Regions from separate parts of the Nocardioides sp. cx-169 genome, predicted to be linked through region 2. Evidence: predicted binding sites of a transcription regulator. Region 2 holds the regulator's gene; each other region holds the start of a gene.
The links. The regulator LexA, encoded in region 2, represses DNA repair genes until DNA is damaged. The targets are predictions, from matches to a motif close to TCGAACANNTGTTCGA.
Positions count from the first base shown of each region.

Region 1: LRP67_RS18875 (alpha-ketoglutarate-dependent dioxygenase AlkB) is a predicted target of LexA. The motif match lies at 1,611-1,626, and genes of this name have one in related genera.
Region 3: LRP67_RS13625 (DUF222 domain-containing protein) is a predicted target of LexA. The motif match lies at 3,954-3,969, and genes of this name have one in related genera.

Region 1 covers NZ_JAJNRO010000016.1:70,562-77,943, forward strand. The annotation lists gene LRP67_RS18865 (LemA family protein) at 1-26, shown strand, start outside; gene LRP67_RS18870 (aldo/keto reductase) at 68-928, opposite strand; gene LRP67_RS18875 (alpha-ketoglutarate-dependent dioxygenase AlkB) at 975-1,589, opposite strand; gene LRP67_RS18880 (ABC transporter ATP-binding protein) at 1,702-2,478, shown strand; gene LRP67_RS18885 (ABC transporter permease) at 2,484-5,012, shown strand; gene LRP67_RS18890 (GntR family transcriptional regulator) at 5,089-5,802, shown strand; gene LRP67_RS18895 (hypothetical protein) at 5,830-6,180, opposite strand; gene LRP67_RS18900 (copper homeostasis protein CutC) at 6,271-6,981, shown strand; gene LRP67_RS18905 (DUF4031 domain-containing protein) at 6,978-7,238, shown strand; gene LRP67_RS18910 (hypothetical protein) at 7,179-7,382, opposite strand, start outside.
Region 2 covers NZ_JAJNRO010000001.1:53,027-60,408, reverse strand. The annotation lists gene LRP67_RS00240 (sugar phosphate isomerase/epimerase) at 1-254, opposite strand, end outside; gene LRP67_RS00235 (ROK family transcriptional regulator) at 485-1,642, shown strand; gene LRP67_RS00230 (ATP-dependent DNA helicase) at 1,693-3,669, shown strand; gene LRP67_RS00225 (MXAN_6640 family putative metalloprotease) at 3,728-5,281, opposite strand; gene lexA (transcriptional repressor LexA) at 5,292-6,005, opposite strand; gene LRP67_RS00215 (LysM peptidoglycan-binding domain-containing protein) at 6,264-6,641, shown strand; gene LRP67_RS00210 (hypothetical protein) at 6,738-7,091, opposite strand; gene LRP67_RS00205 (mismatch-specific DNA-glycosylase) at 7,102-7,382, shown strand, end outside.
Region 3 covers NZ_JAJNRO010000009.1:70,264-77,645, reverse strand. The annotation lists gene hsaD (4,5:9,10-diseco-3-hydroxy-5,9,17-trioxoandrosta-1(10),2-diene-4-oate hydrolase) at 1-270, opposite strand, end outside; gene hsaA (3-hydroxy-9,10-secoandrosta-1,3,5(10)-triene-9,17-dione monooxygenase oxygenase subunit) at 274-1,440, opposite strand; gene LRP67_RS13630 (family 16 glycosylhydrolase) at 1,658-2,395, shown strand; gene LRP67_RS13625 (DUF222 domain-containing protein) at 2,455-3,831, opposite strand; gene LRP67_RS13620 (GyrI-like domain-containing protein) at 4,160-5,011, opposite strand; gene dmpG (4-hydroxy-2-oxovalerate aldolase) at 5,217-6,293, opposite strand; gene LRP67_RS13610 (acetaldehyde dehydrogenase (acetylating)) at 6,342-7,247, opposite strand; gene LRP67_RS21900 (2-keto-4-pentenoate hydratase) at 7,250-7,382, opposite strand, start outside.

The sequences.
Region 1 (7,382 bases), on a different contig from region 2:
AGGCCGCGCCCTCCGTCGAGTTCTGAGCGCTGACCCTTCAGAAACTGTCTGACGGGTCAGCGGTTCGTCAGGCGACCTGGGTGAGCTTCTGGAACTCCGCGTCGGTCAGCTCGATGTCGGCGGCGGCGACATTGGACTCGAGGTGGGCGACGCTCGAGGTGCCGGGGATCGGGAGCATCACCGGCGAGCGGCGCAGCAGCCAGGCGAGCGCGAGCTGCGACGGCGTGGCGCCGTGCTCCTGGGCGGCGGTGGCGAGCGGCCCGTCCTCACGTGACAGCTCGCCGGTGGCCAGCGGGAACCACGGGATGAAGCCGATGCCCTGCTCCTCGGCGTACTCCAGCAGCGGCTCGGCGTCGCGCTTGACCAGGTTGTAGAGGTTCTGCACGGTCGCGATCGTGGCGACCTGCTGCGCGGCCTTGGTCTGCTCGACGCTCACCTCGGACAGGCCGATGTGGCGGATCTTCCCCTCTTCCTGCAGCTTCTTGAGCTCACCGACCTGGTCCTCGAGCGGTACGACGGGGTCGATGCGGTGCAGCTGGAAGAGGTCGATCGCCTCGACGCCGAGGTTGCGCAGCGAGAGCTCGGCCTGCTGGCGCAGGTACGCCGGCACCCCGACCGGCGTCCACACGTCCGGCCCCTGGCGGGTCAGGCCGGCCTTGGTCGCGATGACGACGTCGTCGGCGTAGGGGTGCAGCGCCTCCTTGAGCAGTTGCTCGGCGACGACCGGGCCGTAGGAGTCGGCGGTGTCGAAGAAGGTCACGCCGAGCTCGACGGCGCGTCGCAGCACCCGCACCGCCTCGTCGTGGTCCTTCGGAGGTCCCCACACCCCGTCGCCCGTCAGCTGCATGGTGCCGTAGCCGAGGCGCACGACCGGGAGGTCGCCGCCGATCTGGAAGGTGCCGGACGCTGCTGCTGTCGTGGTGGTCATGGTGGGCTGTAACCGGGCCGGGCCCTGAGGTGTTCCCCCCGCGAGGTCAGAACACGTTGAGGGGGCGGAACTGCACCGAGATCCGCGGCCCGGCGTGGGCCACCTTCGGGACGGCGTGCTCCCACGTGCGCTGGCAGCTGCCGCCCATGACCAGCAGGTCGCCGTGGCCCATCTCGATGGAGAGGGAGTCGCCGCCGCCCCGGGGGCGTAGGTGCAGCTTGCGCGGGTCGCCGACCGAGACGATCGCGACCATCGTGTCCTGGCTGCTGCCGCGCCCGATCGTGTCGCCGTGCCAGGCGACGCTGTCGCGGCCGTCGCGGTAGTAGCAGCAGCCGGCCGTGCGGAACGGCTCGCCCAGCTCCGACAGGTAGTGCTCGGAGAGGGCGTCGCGAGCCTCCTCGAGCACGGGATGGGGGAGGGTCTCGCCGATCATGTAGGTGTAGACGAGGCGGGGCACGTCGACGACGCGGTCGTACATCTGACGCCGCTCGGCACGCCACGGCACGCCCTCGACCATCGTCGTGAAGATGTCGTCGGCCTCGGGCACCCAGGAGCGGAGCACGTCCACCCAGGCGCCTCGACCCAGGGCCCGGCGCTCGAGCCCCTCGAAGGACGCGAGCCCGTGCGGCGGCGCCGCGAACAGGGAGGTCTGGAAGTCCATGGGGACACGATACGCGATCCTTCGAACACGCGTTCGATGTCGTGGGTCGTTCCGGCGCGGCCCCGACGAAAGCCTCTGGCGGTCGGCTGGTGCGACGCGAGAGGGTGAGGCCATGACCGACGCCCCCCTCGCCGGTGCTGACGCGACGGCGTCGCGGCCGCCCGCCGCCCGTGTCCAGCACCTCACCAAGACCTACGGCTCCGGACAGGCCATGGTGCGCGCGCTCGACGACGTCAGCCTCGACATCCACGCGGGCGAGTTCACCGCCGTCATGGGGCCCAGCGGCTCGGGCAAGTCGACGCTGATGCACCTGTGCGCGGCGCTGGACACCGCGACCAGCGGCACCGTCGTCATCGGCGACCGCAGCCTGGAGCACCTCTCGGACAAGGAGCTCACCCGGCTCCGGCGCGACGAGATCGGCTTCGTCTTCCAGTCGTTCAACCTGGTGCCGACGCTCACCGCGAAGGAGAACATCCTGCTGCCGCTGTCGATCGCCGGCCGCAAGCCCGACTCGGCCTGGTACGACGAGGTGATCGCGACCGTGGGTCTGGGCGACCGACTCGGTCACAAGCCCAACGAGCTCTCCGGCGGCCAGCAGCAGCGGGTCGCCGTGGCCCGGGCCCTGGTCAGCCGCCCGCGGATCGTCTTCGCCGACGAGCCGACCGGCAACCTGGACTCGCGCTCCGGCGCCGAGGTGCTCGAGCTGCTGCGCAGCAGCGCCGCCGACCACGGGCAGACGGTCGTGATGGTCACCCACGACCCGGTGGCGGCGGCCTACACGAACCGCGTGGTGTTCCTGGCCGACGGCCGCGTGGTCGACGAGCTGCGCCACCCCGACCGCGAGCAGGTCCTCGAGATCATGGCCCGCATGGCCGAGCCGGGGGCCTGAGCGGCATGTGGCGCGCCTCCCTCAAGAGCCTGCTCGGGCGCAAGGTCCGGCTGCTCATGAGCACGTTCGCGATCGTGCTCGGCGTGGCGTTCGTCGCCGGCTCGCTGATCTTCTCCGACACCCTGAGCCGCAGCTTCACCGCGCTCTTCGCCTCCACCGTCGGCGACGTGGTCGTCCGACCGGTCGGCGGTACGACGGCCAGCGGCTCGATCTCCGCGCTCACCCTGCCCGGCTCACTCGTCAAGGAGCTGGGAGAGGTCGACGGGGCGGGCAGGGCCGACGGCAACGTCACCGCGCTGGGCGTCTACGTCGTCGGCGAGGACGGCAAGGTCATCGGCGGCCTCGGCCCACCGGCCCTCGGCGGCAACTACACCACCGCGCCGGCCGCCGGCGGTGAAGGGCTCACGCTGGTCGAGGGCCGCGAGCCGCGGGGCCGCGACGAGATCGTCCTGGACGAGACCACGGCCGAGAACGGCGGCTACGAGGTCGGCGACACCGTGCCGCTGCTGCTGCCACGCGGACTGAGCAAGCTGTCCCCGACCCTGGTGGGCGTGGCCGGCTTCCCCGACGGCGGGTCGTTGAACGGCGCCACCTTGACCATGTTCGACACCCGGACGGCGCAGGAGCTGTTCCTCGACGGCAAGGACGTCTACAACGACGCCTGGGTGACCGCAGAGGACGGCGTCTCCCAGGCGGAGCTGCGCGACGCCGTCGCGAAGGTGCTGCCGGACGAGACCGAGGCGGTCACCGGCGACGAGGCGGCCGACGAGTCGGCCAGCGACCTGCTCGAGGCGATCTCCTTCATCACCACCTTCCTGTTGATCTTCGCCGGGATCGCGCTGGTGGTCGGGTCGTTCCTGATCATCAACACCTTCTCGATCCTGGTCGCGCAGCGCAGCCGCGAGCTGGCGCTGCTGCGGGCGCTCGGCGCCTCGAAGCGCCAGGTCGTGCGCTCGGTCCAGCTCGAGGCGTTCGTGCTCGGGTTGCTGGGGTCCACGCTCGGCCTCGGGTTGGGCGTGCTCCTCGCCATGGGGCTGCGCTCGCTGTTCGCGCAGTTCGGGCTCGACCTCTCCGGTCAGCCGATGATCTTCGGGTGGCGCACTGTGCTCGCGTCCTACCTCGTCGGCGTGCTGGTGACGATGGCGGCGGCCTGGCTCCCGGCCCGCCGTACCTCGCGGATCTCGCCGGTCCAGGCCATGCGCGACGACATCGCGCTGAGCGAGAGCTCGATGACCACCCGCTTCATCCGGGGGGCGGCCCTCGGCGTGGCGGGGCTGGTGGTCCTCGGCCTGGGCCTCTTCTCCGGCCTGCCGTACGGCGGTCAGATGGTCGGCGCGGGGGTGCTGGCGATCCTGCTGGCCGTCGCCGCGATGAGCCCCGTTCTCTCCCGGCCGCTGCTCTCGGCCGCTCGCTCGGTCTATGCGCGGCTGTTCGGCTCGATCGGCAACCTGGCCGGGCAGAACTCCCTGCGCAACCCGCGCCGGACGACCGCGACCGCGTCGGCGCTGATGATCGGCCTGACCCTGGCCTGCACGATGGCGATCGTGGGTGACTCCGCCAAGGCGTCGGTCGACAAGTCGGTGGAGGAGAGCTTCGTCGGCGACTACGTGGTGAGCAACGTCTTCGGGGGCGAGTTCAATCCGGCCATCGCCGACCGCATGGCGCAGCTGGAGGGGGTCGACGCGGTGGTGCGCCAGCGCTACCAGTTCCAGGACTTCGGGGGGCAGGGCATCTCCGCCGTCGACCCGGCCACCGCGGACCGCCTCGAGCTCACCGTCACCGACGGGGACCTGGCCGACTTCGCCGACGGGACCGTGATCGTCCAGGAGTCGCACGCCGAGGACGAGGGCCTCGAGGTGGGCGACGAGGTCGAGGTCGAGACGCCGGCCGGGAAGAGGAGCTGGCCGGTGGTGGCCGTCTACGAGGACAACCCGATCGTCTTCCTGCCGGTCGTGACCACCCTGACCACGATGGAGGAGGCCGGCTACGAGCCCGCCGACAACGCGGTCATCGTCTTCGCCGAGCCGGGCGCCGACGACCTGCAGGCCGGCCTCGACGCGATCGTCGAGGAGCTGCCGATCGTCACCGTCAAGGACCAGGCGGCCTTCGCCGAGGAGCAGCGCGAGCCGATCGACCAGTTCGTGCTGATCATCTTCGCGCTGCTCGGCCTCGCGCTCGTCATCGCGGTCCTCGGGATCGTCAACACCCTGGCGCTGTCGGTGATCGAGCGCACCCGCGAGGTCGGACTGCTGCGCGCGATCGGGGTGTCGCGCTCGCAGCTGCGGTGGATGATCACGCTGGAGTCGGTGGTGATCGCCGTGCTCGGGGCGGTGCTGGGCGTGGTGCTGGGGGTCGGCTTCGGGGTGGCGCTGATGTACGCGCTGCGCGACGAGGGCCTGGAGGTGATCAGCGTGCCGTACGGTCAGCTCGCCGTGTTCCTGGTGCTGTCGGTCGTGATCGGGATGCTGGCGGCGATCTTCCCGGCCCGCCGAGCGGCCAGACTGGACGTGTTGAGGGCGATCGCCACCGAGTAGCGGGTCCCGCCGCAGGTCAGCGCCCTAGTGCCGGATTCGGGGGACGCGAAGGCTCGCCGCGTCCTAGTCTGAACAGGTGGAAGAAGCGCTCCTGGTCGACGGACGGACGCTCAAGCACGTCCAGGTGCGCGAGTACGTCCGGGCCCTCGTCACCGGCTCCGCACCCGGCTCCCCGGCGCCGTCGGAGCGCGAGCTCGTGCACCGCTTCGGGGTCGCGCGGATGACGGTGCGCCAGGCGCTGGACGCGCTGGTCGCCGAGGGCCTGCTGGAGCGGATCCCCGGTCGCGGCACGTTCGTGGCCCGGCCCCGTCAGGCGGTCACCCGGATCTCCGGCTTCACCGAGGAGATGACGCGCCGCGGGCTCCTCGCCGAGTCGCAGACCCTCCTTGCCCGCCGCGAGCAGGCCGGCCCGGGGGTCGCCCGGGCCATCAACGTCTCCGAGGGCGACGCGGTCATCCACTGGCGCCGGCTGCGGCGCGGAGACGGCTCGCCGGTCTGCGTCGAGGACGCCTACCTCAACGAGATCCTGCTGCCCGGCTTCCTGCAGAGCGGCATGCCCACCAGCCTGTATGACGCCCTCGGCCAACGCGGCCTGCGGCCCAGCTGGGCCGAGGACTCCATCACCGCCGACCGGCCCACCGTCGAGGAGTCCTCGCTGCTCGAGCTGCCCGCCGGTGGCGTCGTCCTGCGCCAGTCGCGACGCGCGCTGTCCGGCGAGAAGATCGTGATGGTCTCGCGCTCGGTCTACCGCGCCGACCGCTTCACGATGTGGGTGCAGCTCGGCGGCTGAGCGCGCTCGTCCGCGGCCGCCGGCCGCTCAGCTCTCGCTGAGGTGCCCGAGCGCGGCCACGACCCGGCCGGTCTCCTCGCACACCCAGACCGGGTCCGGACCGCCGAGGTCGGGCTGGATGTAGAGCGAGTGGACCGGTCCGTCGTGGCAGCTCAGGCACAGCGGCCACCGACCCGAGCCCTCGAAGAGCGCGTCCTGCACGTCCTGGGCGACCAGCCCGGCGACGTACACCTCGCCCTCGGGCCACTGCTCGGCCCACCACCGGCGTGAGGCGCACGCGTCCTCCAGAGCGGACACGGCCTCGCGCGTGGCCGCGCGGCGGGCCTGCAGATCGGCGAGCACGCGGGCGCGGGCGTCGAAGTACAGGGCGTCGTCCACGGACCTATTGTGCCGACGGGCCAAGCAGGCCGGCGGCACGACCTGTTGCGCCTCCCCGGGATGCGGCCCAGCGGCGCCTAGCATGCCCCTATGAGCAGAGGGCTCCTCGAGGTCGCCGTGCTCCACGCGCGCGACGTGCCGGGCTGTGAGCGCGGCGGTGCCGACCGGCTCTCGCTCGCCGTCGAAGGTGAGGGTGAGGGTCGTACGCCGGACCTGGCCACCGCCGCCTCCGTCATCCGGGCCACCGCCCTGCCGGTGCGGGTGATGCTGCGCCTCAACGACACCCTCACGACGACCGGCGGCGAGTTCGTGCGCCTCGTCGGCCTGGGCGAGGAGCTCGTCTCCCTCGGCGCCGAGGGGGTCGAGTTCGGCTTCCTGGACGCCGACCTCGAGGTGGACGTCGAGACCTGTCGCGCGCTCGCATCCGCGCTGCCCGGGGTCCCGTGGACCTTCCACCGTGGCATCGACCGGGTCCTCGAGCCGGCCCGCTCCTGGCGCCACCTGACGGCCGGCCTGCCGGGCCTGAGCGCCGTACGCTCCGGGGGCTCGCCGCAGGGCCTGACCCACGGGTACGACGACCTGCTCGCCCTCGCCGAGGCCGACCCCGACGTGGCGCGGCTGCTGATGCCGGCCGGGGGACTGCTGCCCGAGCACGTGCCGTGGCTGCTGCGCGCCGGGGTCCGCCAGCTGCACGTCGACGTCCAGGTGCGCCCCGGCGCGACCACCCGCTCCTACGTCGACGCCGACTTCGTGCGGTCGTGGCGGCTGATCCTCGACGACGCGGCGTCCCGCTCGGCATGACGGTCCTGATCGACCCGCCCAACGCTGCGGGCCACGGCCGCCTGTGGTCGCACCTGGCCAGCGACGCCTCCTACGCCGAGCTGCACGAGTTCGCGCGGGGGCTGGGCATCCCCGAGCGTGGCTTCGACCGCGACCACTACGACGTGCCGTCGGAGTGGTACGACCGGGTGGTCGCCTCGGGCGCGGAGCCGGTCAGCTCACGCGAGCTGGTCGCCCGGCTGCTCGCCGCCGGGCTGCGCCGCCGCAAGCCGCGCTAGCTCCGCCTCGACGTTGGCCCGCGCGGGGCCCTCCCAGCGCTCCTGGGCGTAGGCGGTGTGGAAGAGGCGGGGCTTCGAGAGCAGGTCGCGCAGGACCGCCCGCCGTCCGGTGACGAACACCTCGTCGGGGAGGTGGGCGTAGTC
Region 2 (7,382 bases):
TAGCCGTACTGCGCGAGCCGCTGCAGTACCACGTCGAAGCCAGGCTGCCCGCCGAGCGCGGCGCGCAGCGTGTAGAGCTGGATGCTGACCTTGTCGTGCGGCACCGATCGGCGCCGTCCGTGCCCTTGCCCGTGGCCGCGTCCCTGTGCGGCCGCCGCCGGCGCGGCGCCGAGCCCGGTCGCGACCCCGAGACCCGCCACTCCTGCGGCGGCTCCCCTCAGGACGTGGCGCCGGGGTGCGCCCTTCTGTGCCAAGGAACGCTGTAGTGCCTGCTCACCGTCATACCCGAAGCACATGACGAATCTCCATCTCTCGGGTCCCGACCCGTTCGGGACCGAAGTACGTGTCGACCCCTGCTCGCGGCGTGTCGTCACGCGGCGCGGAGCCCACCGCGCCACTGTGTCAGACGTCACGGCTTTCGTCGATGATCTGTCAGAAGTTGGTTGCCGGTCGCCCTAAACCGGTGCCGTGGAACACTGCGCCGGTGCGGACTAGCGATGTCTTCGATCTCCTGCGCGATGGCCGCCCCCGCACCCGCGCCGAGCTTGCCGACGCCTCCGGACTGGCCCGCTCGACGGTCGCCGCACGGATCGAGATCCTGATGCGGATGGGGCTGGTGGCGCCTTACGGCGACGGCGTCAGCACGGGCGGGCGGCCTCCCGCGCTGCTGGTGCTCAACCCCCGGGCCTGGGTCGTCGCCGGTGTGGACATCGGCGCGAGGCACGCCACCGCTGCGATCGCCGACCTGTCCGGCACGATCCTGGTCGAGCGTCGCGCGGACCTGGACGTGGCCAGCGGGCCGGAGCATGTGCTGGGCTGGGTCGAGCAGGTGGTCGCGGAGATGCTCGTCGAGCAGCAGCGCACGGTCGCCGAGCTCGCGGCCATCGGGATCGGGCTGCCCGGGCCGGTCGAGCATGACACCGGCCGGGCGATCAACCCGCCGATCATGCCCGGCTGGCACCGCTACGACGTCCCGGCGCGGGTGCAGCGCGCGTTCGCCGTACCGGTCCTGATCGACAACGACGTCAACATCATGGCCCTGGGCGAGCAGCACGCCCACCTGCCCGACGTCGACGACCTGGTCTTCATCAAGGTCAGCACCGGGATCGGCGCCGGCCTGATCTCGGGGGGCGAGCTCCAGCGCGGCGCCCAGGGCACGGCGGGCGACCTCGGGCACGTCCGCATCGACCGCGCCGAGGAGGTCACCTGCCGCTGCGGCAACCATGGCTGCCTGGAGGCCGTCGCGGCCGTGCCGGCCATCGCCCAGGCCCTGCGGGAGGCCGGGGTCGAGGTCGGCGCGGGGCAGGACGTCGTGGCACTCGTTCAGGGCGGCGACCCGCTCGCCGTCCAGCTCGTGCGGCAGGCCGGTCGTGACATCGGCGAGGTCGTGGCCGTGCTCGTCAACGTCATCAACCCCGCGGTGATCGTCGTCGGCGGCTCGCTGGCCGACGCGGGAGAGAGCCTGCTCGCCGGCATCCGCGAGGTCGTCTACCAGCGCTCGCTGCCCCTGGCCACCGAGCACCTGCGCATCGTCACCGCGCAGGCCGGTGAGCGCGCCGGCGTGCTCGGTGCCGCGGCGCTGGCCATCACGCACGCGCTCTCGCCCGATCACATCGAGGCGCGGAGCCTGGCGCTGTCGTGAGCCTGGGGACGGCCGGACCGGCTGTCGGCGGCCGCGGCTAGGGTTCTCGGGTGTCCGAGCAGCCTGCCGCCCTTCTCGCCACGGCGGTGAGCGCGCTCGGCGGCTCCGAGCGGCCCGGGCAGGTCAGGATGGCCGAGGCCGTCGCCACAGCGATGACGACCAAGCAGCACCTGCTCGTGCAGGCCGGCACCGGCACCGGCAAGTCGCTGGCCTACCTCGTGCCGAGCCTGCTCCACGACGAGCGGGTGGTCGTCGCGACCGCGACCCTGGCCCTGCAGCACCAGCTGGTCGAGCGCGACCTGCCGCGGCTGGTGGAGGCCGTCAAGGACGTGCCCGGCGTCGACACCTCCTACGCCGTGCTCAAGGGCCGCTCCAACTACGCCTGCCTGCACCGCATCCGCGAGGGGGTCCCCGACGACCAGGGCGCGCTCGTCGAGCTCCCGGTCGGATCCCAGGGCCAGAAGGTTCTCGAGCTGCGCGCGTGGGCCGAGGACGAGGCCAAGGACGGCGGCAGCGGCGAGCGCGACTCCGCCCCGCGCCACACCGACCGCGAGTGGCGCCAGGTCAGCGTCAGCCACCGCGACTGCCTGGGCGCCGCGAAGTGCCCGTTCGGACAGGAGTGCTTCGCCGAGCTCGCCCGCGAGAAGGCGCACCGCTCCCACCTGGTCATCACCAACCACTCGCTGCTCGCGATCGACGCGATCGAGGGGGTGCCGATGATCCCCGACTACGACGTGGTCGTGATCGACGAGGCCCACGAGCTGACCGCCCGGGTGACCCAGGCGGCCACCGACGAGCTGACGGCCGCCGACGTGGAGCGGGCGGCGCGGCGCTCGCAGCGCCACGTCGAGGGCCCCCAGGCCGACGACCTCGCCGACGCGGCCGGTGCCCTGCGCGACGCGACGGCCGAGGCGCGCCCCGGTCGCTTCGAGCGGGTGCCCGAGGAGCTGGCCGACGCGCTGGTGCTCGTGCGCGACGCGGCGCGGGCCTGCCTGTCGGCGTACCCGAAGAGCGACGGCGACGGCGACGCCGACGCCGGGCGCACCCAGGCGCGCGGGTCCGTGCAGGACGTCTTCGCCACCGCCGAGCGCATGGCCGCCGGCTCCGACGCCGACGTCCTCTGGCTCGCCGAGGGCACCGAGCGCATCCCGCCGCGGCTCTGCGTCGCGCCGCTGCAGGTGTGGGGGCAGATGCGCGACAAGCTGCTCACCGACAAGACCGTGGTGATGACGTCGGCCACGCTCATGCTCGGCGGCGACTTCTCCGCGCTGGCCTCGAGCGTGGGACTCAAGCCCTCGGAGCGGCTCCTGGACGGTGCCACCGTCGGTGGCGGCAAGGGGGCGCTGCCGTGGGTGGGCATCGACGTCGGCTCGCCGTTCGACTACGGCCAGCAGGCGATCCTGTACGTCGCGCGGCACCTACCCCCGCCTGGGCGAGACGGGCTGGTCAAGGCTCAGCTCGACGAGATCTGCGAGCTCGTCGACGCCGCCGACGGCCGCACCCTCGGGCTGTTCTCCAGCCGGCGGGCGGCCGAGGCCGCCGCCGAGCACGTCCGCGAGCGGCTGCCGCACCTGACCACCCTCGCCCAGGGCGACGCCCAGCTCCCCGAGCTCGCCAAGCAGTTCGTCGGCGACCCGCACACCTGCCTCTTCGGCACCCTCAGCCTCTGGCAGGGCCTGGACGTGCCCGGCGAGACCTGCCAGCTCGTGCTGATCGACCGGATCCCGTTCCCGCGGCCCGACGACCCGCTGATGAGCGCGCGCCAGAAGGCCGCCGACGCGGCCGGAGGCAACGGGTTCATGCAGGTCGCCGCCACGCACGCCGCGCTGCTGCTGGCCCAGGGCGCGGGCCGCCTGATCCGCACCACCGACGACCGGGGTGTCGTCGCGGTGCTCGACCCGCGCCTGGCGACGGCCCGCTATGGCGGCTTCCTCAAGGCCAGCCTGCCGCCGATGTGGACCACCACCGACCCGGCGCTGGTCCGCAAGGCGCTGCAGCGCCTGGCGAAGGCGGAGGCCGGCTCCTAGACCCGGACGACGCCGTCCCAGCCCCCGCGCCGGATCGTCAGCCGGCGCTCACCGCCGGCTACTTGACGGCGCGGAAGGTGACGCGCTGCTGCAGACGGTCGTCCTTGGCGACGCCCTGGCAGGAGAAGTACGTCTGCTTCCAGCAGGCGAAGCGGCCGCTGGCGTTGGCGAGGGTCACCTCGGCCCAGGAGACCTTGCCCCGGGCGAAGGCGACGGCCTTGCGGCCGTCGCCCTGCTTGTTCAGCTTGACGGTGGTGACTCGCTGGGTGCCGTTCTTGAGGTAGAGGGTGATGACCGCCTGGGAGCCGCGGTAGGTCGGGGCCATGTCGAGGGAGACCCGCAGCTTCCACTTCGGACCCTTGAGCGCCCGACCCGGGGTGACCCGGTAGGTGGCGGAGCTGAGGTGGCTCAGCCGCACCTGGCGGGTGACCTGACGCTTCGCGAGCTGGACCTTGCCGGCGAGCGGCGCCTTGCGGTAGCCCGCGCCCTCCGAGTAGGTCTTGACCGGGCGGCGGTTGGCCGCGGAGAAGGCGGTGAAGATCTTCTCAGGCGTCGTCTTGCGGGCGCGCAGCACGCTGGAGACCGCCTGCCAGGAGTACTGGTCCTTGCGGGCCGACCCACTGCCGTCGGCGCGACGGACGATGTCACGCACGATCGTGGGCAGGCCGCCCTGGCTGGCAGGGAAGCGCTCGCCGAGGTAGCGGAAGAAGATCCAGACCCCGTAGTGATAGCCGGTGGCGGGGTCGAACTGGTCCATCGACTTGCGCGGCTGGCGCAGGGGGCTCGCAGCGAGGTACTGGCGGTTGTCGTCGACGCTGTCGTACAGCTCGTCCTCGACCCAGGCGGCCGTGGCCTCGAGCAGCCAGCCGTCCTCGGCGAAGTCGTAGGCGTACTGGACGGCGTGGAAGTACTCGTGGGCGATCGTCACCTGGAGGTTCTCGAGCGGGGTGTTGGTCGGGAACTCCGAGGCCTGGTAGTCGTTGTCGACCACGCAGTAGGCGTAGCGGTCCCACGGGGCCTTGAACGGCCTCTTCTCGTCGGTGGTGCAGTAGCCGTAGAGGCGGCGGTCGCCGATGTTGGCGATGTAGATGTCGGGCAGGCTGTTACCGCCCTTGCCCGCGTCGGGCTTCGGCGCCTTGTAGCCGGCGGCGACGTAGCGCCTGTGCACGGCGGTGGCGGTGTCGAGCGTGGTCTGGGCGTACCCCGCGGTCGTGGCCTCGGGACCGCTCTGGACCCAGTGGACGCAGACCACGTCGGAGCACCTACTGGACACCGGGTTGTTGCCGTAGCTGTCCTCGTCCTTGCCGCCCGTGGGACGCGCGAGCACCCGCTGTGCGGCGACGCGGTCACCCGCGTCGAGCTCGTCGAGACGCAGGGCGAGGTCGCGCAGTGCGAGCGTGGCGTCGCCGCGGAGCGAGCCGTCGAGGACCCGCTGTGCCCGGGTGAGGGCGCGCTCGGCGGCGCTCGGGGTGGCGCCAGCAGCCTTGCCGGGCCCGGTGGTGTCGGGTCGCGCGGTGGCGCTGGGCGCGCTCAGCAGCGTGGCGAGCAGCCCGACGAGGGCGAGGAGGGCGAGGAGGGGCAGGGGTGCTCGGCGAGCGCGGAAGGGGGGCACCCTGGCGACCCTACATGCGGCGCAGGACCGCGGTGACCTTGCCGAGGATGGTCGCGTGGGTCCCGTCGATCGGCTCGAACGCCTCGTTGTGCGGCAGCAGCCAGACCTGACCGTCCTTGCGCTGGAAGGTCTTGACGGTGGCCTCCCCGTCGATCAGCGCGGCCACGATCTCGCCGTTCTGGGCGGTCTGCTCGCGCTTGATCACGACGTAGTCGCCGTGACAGATCGCGGCGTCGATCATCGACTCCCCGGACACCTCGAGCAGGAACAGCTCGCCCTCGCCGACCAGCTGGCGGGGCAACGGGAACACGTCGGTGAAGGTCTCCTCGGCCAGGATCGGGCCGCCGGCCGCGATCCGGCCCAGCAGCGGCACGTTGGTCGGCGCCGGAACGACGTCACCGATCCCGGTCTCGTCGTAGGAGGACTCCTCGGCGCTGCTCATCGAGCGCCGGGCCGCCATCACCTCGGGCAGGAAGACCTCGAGCGCGCGCGGCCGGTTGGGGTCGCGCTTGAGGAAGCCCTTCTCCTCCAGCGTCTTGAGCTGGTGGGCCACGCTCGAGCTGCTGGTCAGGCCGACCGCCTGGCCGATCTCGCGCATGCTGGGCGGGTAGCCCCGCCGCTCGATGCTGTCCTTGATCGTCGCCAGGACACGCAGCTGTCGCGGGGTGAGCCCCGTGGCGTCCGGGGGTCCGTCGGGCAGCTCGGAGACAGTCTTCTTGGCCATGGGGTCGAGGGTCCCACCAAACCCGGAGTTGTTCAAACACCTGTTCGAACGGCGTGTCGCATCGAGACGTTCGAACAATTGTTCGGCTGAGGTCTTGATTTCATTCGAACAGGTGCTCTACTGTCGATCGTGTGTTCGATCGAACGTGTGATCGGACATGTGATCGGAACCGTCTCGCGGGTCACTGTCGGTGGCTGACGTTAGACATGAGCTCCACGCAAGACCCGAGGCTGACCGCCACTTCCCCAGGAGGTCCTGATGAGCACGATGACCCTGTCTCCCGCACCATCTCCGGCACTGGCTCGCGCCCCGCGCACCCGGCCCCGACGAGACGGCGGGCGCAGCGCCCTGCGGCTGACCCGCCGCGGCCGCCTGGTGGTCCTCCTGCTCGCCCTGGCGGTCGTCCTGACCGTCGGCTTCACGCTCGCGTCCGGCTCGGTGGCCACCGAGCGCCCCGGCACCCCGGAGCCCACCCGAGTGGTCATGGTCGGCGCCGGCGAGACGCTGTGGGACCTCGCGGCCGACCTCGCCCCCGACGGCGACACTCGCGCGATGATGGACGAGATCACGCGGCTCAACGCCCTCGACTCGAGCATGGTCTCGGTCGGCCAGGAGCTGGTGGTCCCCGCCGACTAGCGCCACACAGACGTCGTCAGCCGCCTCGACCCCGGCTGACGAACCGGGGAAGACAGGGGGCGGGACCACACCAGTGGTCCCGCCCCCTGCGGCGTTCTACCGCGCGGCGCGCCGCCCGCCGGGGCTCGCCGGCGGGCCCGACTCGACCGGGGCCTTGGGCGTCCGGGGCGGCGGGGGCTGGGTGATGCCGAGCGCCCGGAGCAGGCGCGCCACCAGGATCAGTCCGAGGAAGAGGCAGGCCACGGCTCCTGCCGACGCCAGCCCGAGGAAGAGCCAAGCCTGCTCGTCGCCCCCGCGGGCCTTGCCGCCGAAGTCGATGGCGGCGTACACGAGGTAGCCCCAGGCCAGGACGCTGAGCGTCACGGCCAGGGCGTAGCCGAGCAGTGCGGGGCGGAATCCGCGCTTGGGCTTGCTGCCCCGGCGCGACCCGGCGCGCTTTCCCTGGCTCACGCGGGCCATTGTGACTGATGCCCGGCCGCCGTCCTACCTGGCCCGCCGTCGGCCCGTCGTCAGCGCGCCGTCTGCCCTGGGCGCGCAGTGGGCACCGGGCGACATGGAGGTACTCCCTGACATCGTCGGCTCCGACCCGGTCGTCGTCTTCTGCGGCCTGGCCGGCGCCGCGAGCACCAAGACCCGCGAGCACTACTACGCCTCGCCCGGCAACAGCTTCTGGCAGTCGTTGCACCTCAGTGGCATGTCCCCGCGCCTGCTGCGACCCGAGGAGGACCACGCGGTCGTCGA
Region 3 (7,382 bases), on a different contig from region 2:
CGCGTGGCGGTAGAAGTTGCCGACCACCGGCGGTTTGTCGGAGCCGCCGAAGCCTGGCTGGTCGACCAGCAAGGTGCGGAACTTCGCCGCGAAGCCCGGGAGCGCGGAGCCGAAGTTGGACCACGCGCTCGCGCCCGGCCCCCCGCCGTGCAGCATGACCAGCGGCAGGCCGCCGCCGACCGCGGTGGGCTCGCCGGCCTCGTAGTAGTTGAGCGTGATCTCGCGGGCCTTCGCCGAGCGGCGGGTGGCTCCCTGGGAGTGCTGGCTCATGGGTCAGTACATCCCCGGGTCGACCTGGTGGCCGAACTCGTGCGCCCCGAACATCTGCAGCGCGCGCTCGGGGTCGTTGGCGGCGTGCACCCGGCCGGCGTGCGCGTCGCGCCAAGCCCGCTGCAGATGGGTGCCCTGGGCCAGGGCTCGTCCGCCCGAGGCCTCGAAGAGCGCGTCGATCGCGTCGATCGCCCGCTGGCTGCCGATCACCTGGTCCCGGCGGACCTTCAGGCGCAGGCCGAGCGGGATCTTCTCGCCCCGCTCGACGTGGGCCATCTCCTCGCGGATGTTGTGGGTCAGCAGCGCCCAGGCGGCGTCGATCTCCGAGGAGGCGCGGGCGATGCGGACCATGGCGAAGGGGTCCTTCGACGCCTTCTCCCCGAGGTACGCCGCCCGGCTGCGGGCCCGCTGCATCTCCACGTGCTCGGCGTAGGCGCCCATCGCCATGCCGATGATCGGGGTGGTGATCGTGCCGGTGAAGATCGAGTGGAAGGGCAGCTTGTAGAGGCCCGCGGTGTTCTGCTCCTGACCGGGACCCCGGCACTGGCCGGTGTCGCTCATGCTGAGCGTGAACGCCTCGGGGATGAACTGGTCCTCGACAAGGATGTCGTTGGACCCCGTGCCGCTCAGCCCGACCATGTGCCACACGTCGACGATCTTGTACTTCTCGCGCGGCACCATGAAGGTCTTGAAGTCGGTGACGTCGCCCCGCTCGTTGTGGACCAGGCCCCCCAGCAGCACCCAGGAGCAGTGGTCGCAGCCCGACGAGAAGCTCCACTTGCCGGACAGGAGGTAGCCGCCGTCGGTGACGGTGGCCTTGCCGGTGGGCGCGTACGACGAGCTCAGCCGGGTGCTCGTGTCCTCGCCCCACACGGCCTGCTGGGCCTCGTCGGCGAACAGCGCGACCTGCCAGGGGTGGACGCCGACGACGCTGGAGACCCAGCCGGTCGACCCGCAGGCGCTGGCGATGTCGCGCACCGCCGTGTAGAAGGTCACGGGGTCCGCCTCGAAGCCGTCGAAGCGCTTCGGCTGGAGCAGCCGGAAGAACCCGGTCTCCTCCAGCTCCTTGACCGAGGCCTCCGGCACGACGCGCAGCCGTTCCGCCTCGTCGGCGCGCTCCCGGAAGCTGGGGAGCAGGTCACGGACAGCGTCGAGCACAGCCTGGGACATCGAGAGCTCCTGTCATGGTGGGACAGGGTCAATACTAGAACACGTTCTCGTTTTGGTCGATATCGACCGCGGCGAGCTCAGGGGCGTCCGCGGAACGTGGCGGCGGCCTCCTCGAGCCGGGCGACATAGGCCGGCCAGTCGTCGGCGCCGGACATGCTCTGGTCGCCCGGATGCCGGCCGGCACGTCCGTCGACCGTCTCCCGCAGGATGCCACCGCGTGGACCTGGCAGCGAGCCACGGCAATACTGCGGTGATGTGGAGCCAGGACTTCGAGGGCCCGGCCGGTGCGGCGCCCGACCCGCGGGTGTGGGGCCACGAGCTCGGCGGCGGGGGCTGGGGGGACGCGCAGTGGCAGGTCTACACCGACGATCCCGGCAACGCCGCGCTCGACGGCGTCGGACACCTCGCGATCACGGCTCGACGCGAGCCCGACGGGACCATCACCTCGGCCCGCCTGACCACGCACCGCCGCTTCGCCACGACCTACGGCCGCGTCGAGGCGCGGATCAAGGTCCCCGAGGGGCGCGGCAGCTGGCCGGCGTTCTGGATGCTCGGCGAGGACCTGGACGACGTCGGGTGGCCGGCGTGCGGCGAGATCGACGTGATGGAGCACGTCGGCGCCCAGCCGCACCTGTGCCACGGGACCGCGCACGGCCCGGGCTACAGCGGCCTCGCCGGGGGTCTGGGTGGTGCGGTCGACGCGGGCACGGACCTGTCCCAGGACTTCCACGAGTACGCCGTCACCTGGGGCGAGCACGGCATCGTGTGGTCACTCGACAATCACGAGTACCACCGGGTGACACCGGCCGACGTCCCGGCTCCCTGGCCGTTCGACCATCCCTTCCACCTCGTGCTCAACCTCGCGATCGGCGGCGACTGGCCCGGCAATGAAACCGAGGACCCCACGCTTCCGGCCGTACTGCTGGTCGACCACGTGCGGGTCCACCCGCACTAGCGGCCCGGACCCGAGGCCCGGCCATCGACCATCCCGTCGACAGTCCGCCGCGGCGAGGGCTACTCCCCCGGCGGCGGGTCCGGGTGGGGTCCGGGCTGGTTCGTGTCCGGCTCCTCGCCGTCCGGGGTCGGCGGCTCGGCGTCCTGGTCGTGCTCGTGAGCGGGGTCAGTGGTCATGGGGACCGGTACCCGGGCTCGTCCGATCCACGTCCGCCGATGGAAGCGAACCCGACCGTCGGCGAGCCGGTCGACGCGGTAGCCGTGGTCATGCGCACGATGGTGGTGGAACGAGCAGAGCAGGTCTGCCTGCGCCAGGTCGGTCCGACCGCCTGCGGACCAGGGCTCGCCGCCATGATGGGCCTCGCACCAGGAGGAGGGGATGTCACAACCCTCGGCGCGGCAGGTCGGTTGCAGTACGGCGAGCGCCTTGCGCTGCGCGGGCGAGTAGAGGCGGCGCGCCCTACCCAAGTCGAGCACCTGGCGCTCACCGCCGAGGACGACGGGGATGATGCTCGCGGTGCACGCGAGCCGGCGGGCCTCGGCCGCCGAGATGGGCTCGTCGCCGACGAGCGCCACGCCCAGCCCGCCCATGAGCGTCTGGAGGTCGATCGTCACCAGCACCGTCGTCGCGTCGCCGCCGTGGACCGGCATCCGCGCGGGGTCCACCGCCTCGAGGAAGGCACCGAAGGCATGGCCCAGCTTCTGGTCGTGGGGTCGCCGGTCGCCCGGGGGGCTCTTGCGCTCCCGGCGCGGCGAGGTGAAGGCGTTGAGGTAGGTCAGCAGCCGGGCACAGATCCGGTCGGAGACCCGGATGTGGATGTCGGTCGTGCCGTCACCGGTCTTGCGGGTCCTCAGGAAGGTGCGCCGGCGGGCCTGCCTCTCCTCCTTCTCGAGCTGGCGCTCCTCGATCCCGTCGCTGACCTCCGGCGCCACGACCTCCAGCACCCGGCGCCCCAGCACCCGCAGCACATCGGGCGCGAACTGGGCAGCCTCGGCGACCAACCGCTCCTCCGCCGCCGTCCGGACCGCCGCGTCGACCTCCTCGGGCAGCGCCTCGACGGCACTGACCACCACCGAGGCCTGGGCGAGGTTGAGCGCTCCCTGGCGCAGCGCGTCGGCCGTCGTCGAGTGCTGCGTCAACGTCTTCGCGAGCCGCAGCCGACGCCGGCACTCCCCCCGGTCACGGCGTCCTCGGTGCGCCAGCCAGGCGGCCGCGTCGCGGGCTCCGTCGCGCTCCGCGACGTCGTCGGCGTTGGCCAGCACGCGCATCCGCAGCTCCTCGGCCCCGTCGATGGCCGAGCTGAGCCCCAGCAGGGCTGCGGCCTTGTCGTCCGTCGACATGTACATCGGGTCGACACCGGCCGTCTCGTCCAGCGCCCGGGTGAGCGCGTCCACCGCGGCGAGCACTGGATGCTGCGGGACTTCGGTCTGAGACATGGAGGCACCTGGAGATCGACGGCCGCCCGGGGACCCACCCACCGGGACTCACGAGAACGTCGATGCCAGCGCGTCGCGTAACGAGCTCCACCGAAGCGGAGGACTACTGCATCTACACCTATTAGAGCGTGTGTTCGAAACAATGTCAAGCGCCGATCCGCCCTGGCTCAGTCGCACCTGTCAGCGCGCTTCACTCTTTCCCACTGCGGCACATCGCAGCGATGGGCGTCGTTGTCGTGTGGCCGGGTCTGTCGATGTGCCGGTGCGAACGTGCGGGTCACCGCTTCATCGGCGCGGATGAGGCTCGCCCGCGCCGTCGGCGCCGTTCCTATGAGGGCTCGACGGGTAGCCAGAGTTCGCCGGTGGCGGTCCCGGCTTCGGCATCGAAGGCGAGGATGGCGACGATCTCGGGTCCGGGGCGCAGCCGCCACGGCTGCGACGGGAACCAGGTGGTCGAGGTCGCTGCCCAGGCCTCCTGCAGGGCTTGCGGGTGCGGGCCCTCGGTTCGGAAGACTGCCCACGTCCCGGCTGGCACCTGGATGACGTCGAGGCCCTCGGGTGCGGCGGCTGTGGTGGCCACCCCGTGCAGGTAGGTGAGCTCGCTCCCCTCGGTCCGGTCAGGGTCGAGGTCGTCGCTGACGGCGAGCACCCCTGACGGCTCGGTGTCGTTCAGGCTCTTCAGCCGCTTGATCTCCTCGACCGCGATGCTGGCGACGTGATCGGCGATGTGCGGATTGATGCCCTCGTGGATCAGGGGCACACGCGTGGCGTAGCCGATGAGGCGGACGGCGGGCAGGCTGGTGATGCGGGTGTCCATCGGGACGCTCCCTTCAACGGTCAGGTGGAACCTGATCCGTGGTTGTGTGCGCAAGGGGCCCCCATCACGCCGTGCGTCGCTCGGACCGACGCCGTGCACAGCACGGAACGCTCGCCCGAACGCCTCGGTCGAGCCGTAGCCGTACCGGACCGCGACCGTGAGCAGGTCATCATTCGTGGTCACGAGGTCCGAGGCGGCCAAGGACATCCGGCGCCGGCGTACGTACTCCGACAACGGCATCCCTGCCAGCGATGCGAACATCCGCCGCAAGTGGTGCTCTGTGGTGCCCGTGCGCGTGGCGGTGCCTGACGCATCCACCGGAGCGGACGGGTCGGTCACCAGGTGTGACTCCACGTCGTCCACGGCGAGGTTGAGAACGGCGATCATCTGGGCCCCTCCTTTCGCCTCCCAGCCTGCGGCCCCTGAACGCTCGGGACCCGATTATTGCGGTCCGATGCCATCAGCAACCCGCGAGGAACCGCACGCCGAGGCGAGAAGAGCAGACACGCAGATATGTCGCTTCACGGGCCTCCCGGCCATGCCTGGTCCGGCCGGCCCGAGACGTGCGTCATCGCGCCGCATTGTCCTGCTCTGCCTTGAGCATCAGGGCGATGTCGATGAGCTGGTCCTCCTGGCCGCCGATGAGCTTGCGGCGGCCGGCCTCAAGCAGAATCTTGGCGCCGGAGACGCCGTAGCGCTCCGCAGCGTTGCCGGCGTGCTTGAGGAAGGAGGAGTAGACGCCGGCATAGCCCATCATCAGCGTCATCCGGTCGAGTTGGCACTCCTCGGGCATGGCCGGCTTGATGACGTCCTCCGAGGCATCGACGATGGTGAGGAAGTCGATGCCGGTCCTCCAGCCGAGCTTGTCGCAGACACCGACGAAGGCCTCGAGCGGGGTGTTGCCGGCGCCGGCGCCGAAGCGGCGTACCGAGCCGTCGATCTGGGTGGCGCCGGCGCGGACGGCGATGACGGTGTTGGCTACCCCGAGGCCGAGGTTCTCGTGGCCGTGGAAGCCCACGGTCGCCTCTCCCCCGACCTCGGCGACGACGGCCGCGACCCGGTCGGCGGTCTGCTCCATGACGAGCGCGCCGGCGGAGTCGACGACGTAGACGCACTGGTTGCCGGCGTCGACCATGATCCGGGCCTGTCTGGCCAGGACCTCGGGGGGCTGGGTGTGGCTCATCATCAGGAAGCCGACCGTCTCCAGGCCGAGCTCGCGAGCCAGGCCGAAGTGCTGGATCGAGGTGTCGGCCTCGGTGCAGTGGGTGGCGATGCGACAGATCTGGCCGCCGTTGTCCTGGGCGGCGCGGATGTCGTCCTTGGTGCCGACGCCCGGCAGCATCAGGAACGCGATCTTGGCGCGCTTGGCCGTCTCGGCCGCGATCCTGATCAGCTCCTGCTCGGGCGTGCGGGAGAAGCCGTAGTTGAACGACGAGCCGCCGAGGCCGTCGCCGTGGGTCACCTCGATGACCGGCACCCCGGACTCGTCGAGCGCCTCGACGATGTCGTGCACCTCCTGCGCGGTGAACTGGTGCCGCTTGTGGTGCGAGCCGTCGCGCAGGCAGGTGTCGGTCAGGCGCAGGTCCAGGCCGCTGTCGGGGTCGCTCTGGGCCCAGGTACGGGTGAGGGTGTCACGGTCGTTCATGAGGCCGCCTTTCCGAGACGTGGTCTCGAGGCTCGCTTCGCTCGCACCTCAACCACCGAGGGACCTCGCGATCGCCTCGCCGACGCGGGCGGCGGCGGCGGTCATGATGTCCAGGTTGCCGGCGTACGGCGGGAGGTAGTCGCCGGCGCCCTCCACCTCGACGAAGACGCTGACCTTGGTCTGACCGCGGGTGGCCGGCGACGGGTCGTCGATCTGCGGCTCCTGCAGCAGCCGGTAGCCGGGCACGTACTCCTGCACGGCCTTCTCCATCGCGAACACCGAGGCGACGATCGCGTCGCGGTCGGCGTCGGGGGCTACGGCGCAGTAGATCGTGTCGCGCATGATCATCGGCGGCTCGGCCGGGTTGAGGATGATGATCGCCTTGCCGTGGGCGGCACCGCCGATCGTCTCGACCCCGGCAGCGGTGGTGCGCGTGAACTCGTCGATGTTGGCGCGGGTGCCCGGCCCCGCCGACATGCTCGAGACCGAGGCGACGATCTCGGCGTAGGACACCGCAGCCGCGCGGGAGATGGCCGCGACCATCGGGATCGTAGCCTGGCCGCCGCAGGTGATCATGTTGACGTTCATCGCCCCCAGGTGCTCCTCGCCGTTGACCGGCGGGATGACCGCGGGGCCCACGGCGGCCGGGGTGAGGTCGACCGCGCTGATGCCGGCCTCCTCGTAGCGCGGCGCGTACTCGCGGTGCACGTAGGCCGAGGTCGCCTCGAAGATCAGGTCCGGCAGCTCGTCCTGCTTGAGCAGCCAGTCGACGCCCTCATGGCTGGCCTCCAGCCCCTCCTCGGCGGCCAGGCGCAGGCCCTCCGAGGCCGGGTCGACGCCGATCATCCAGCGCGGCTCGATACTGCCCCCGCCCCGGGCGCTGCGCAGGAGCTTGTACATCAGGTCGGTGCCGATGTTGCCCGGCCCCACGATCGCGGCGGTGCGCTTGGTCATGCTCACTCCTCGAACTGCACGCTGAGCGGCGCGAAGCCGCTGATGGTCGCCACGACCCGGTCCCCCGGGACGAACGGCACGAACGGGCCCAGGGCCCCGGACAGGATCAGGTGGCCGGCGCGCAGCGGGTCGCCG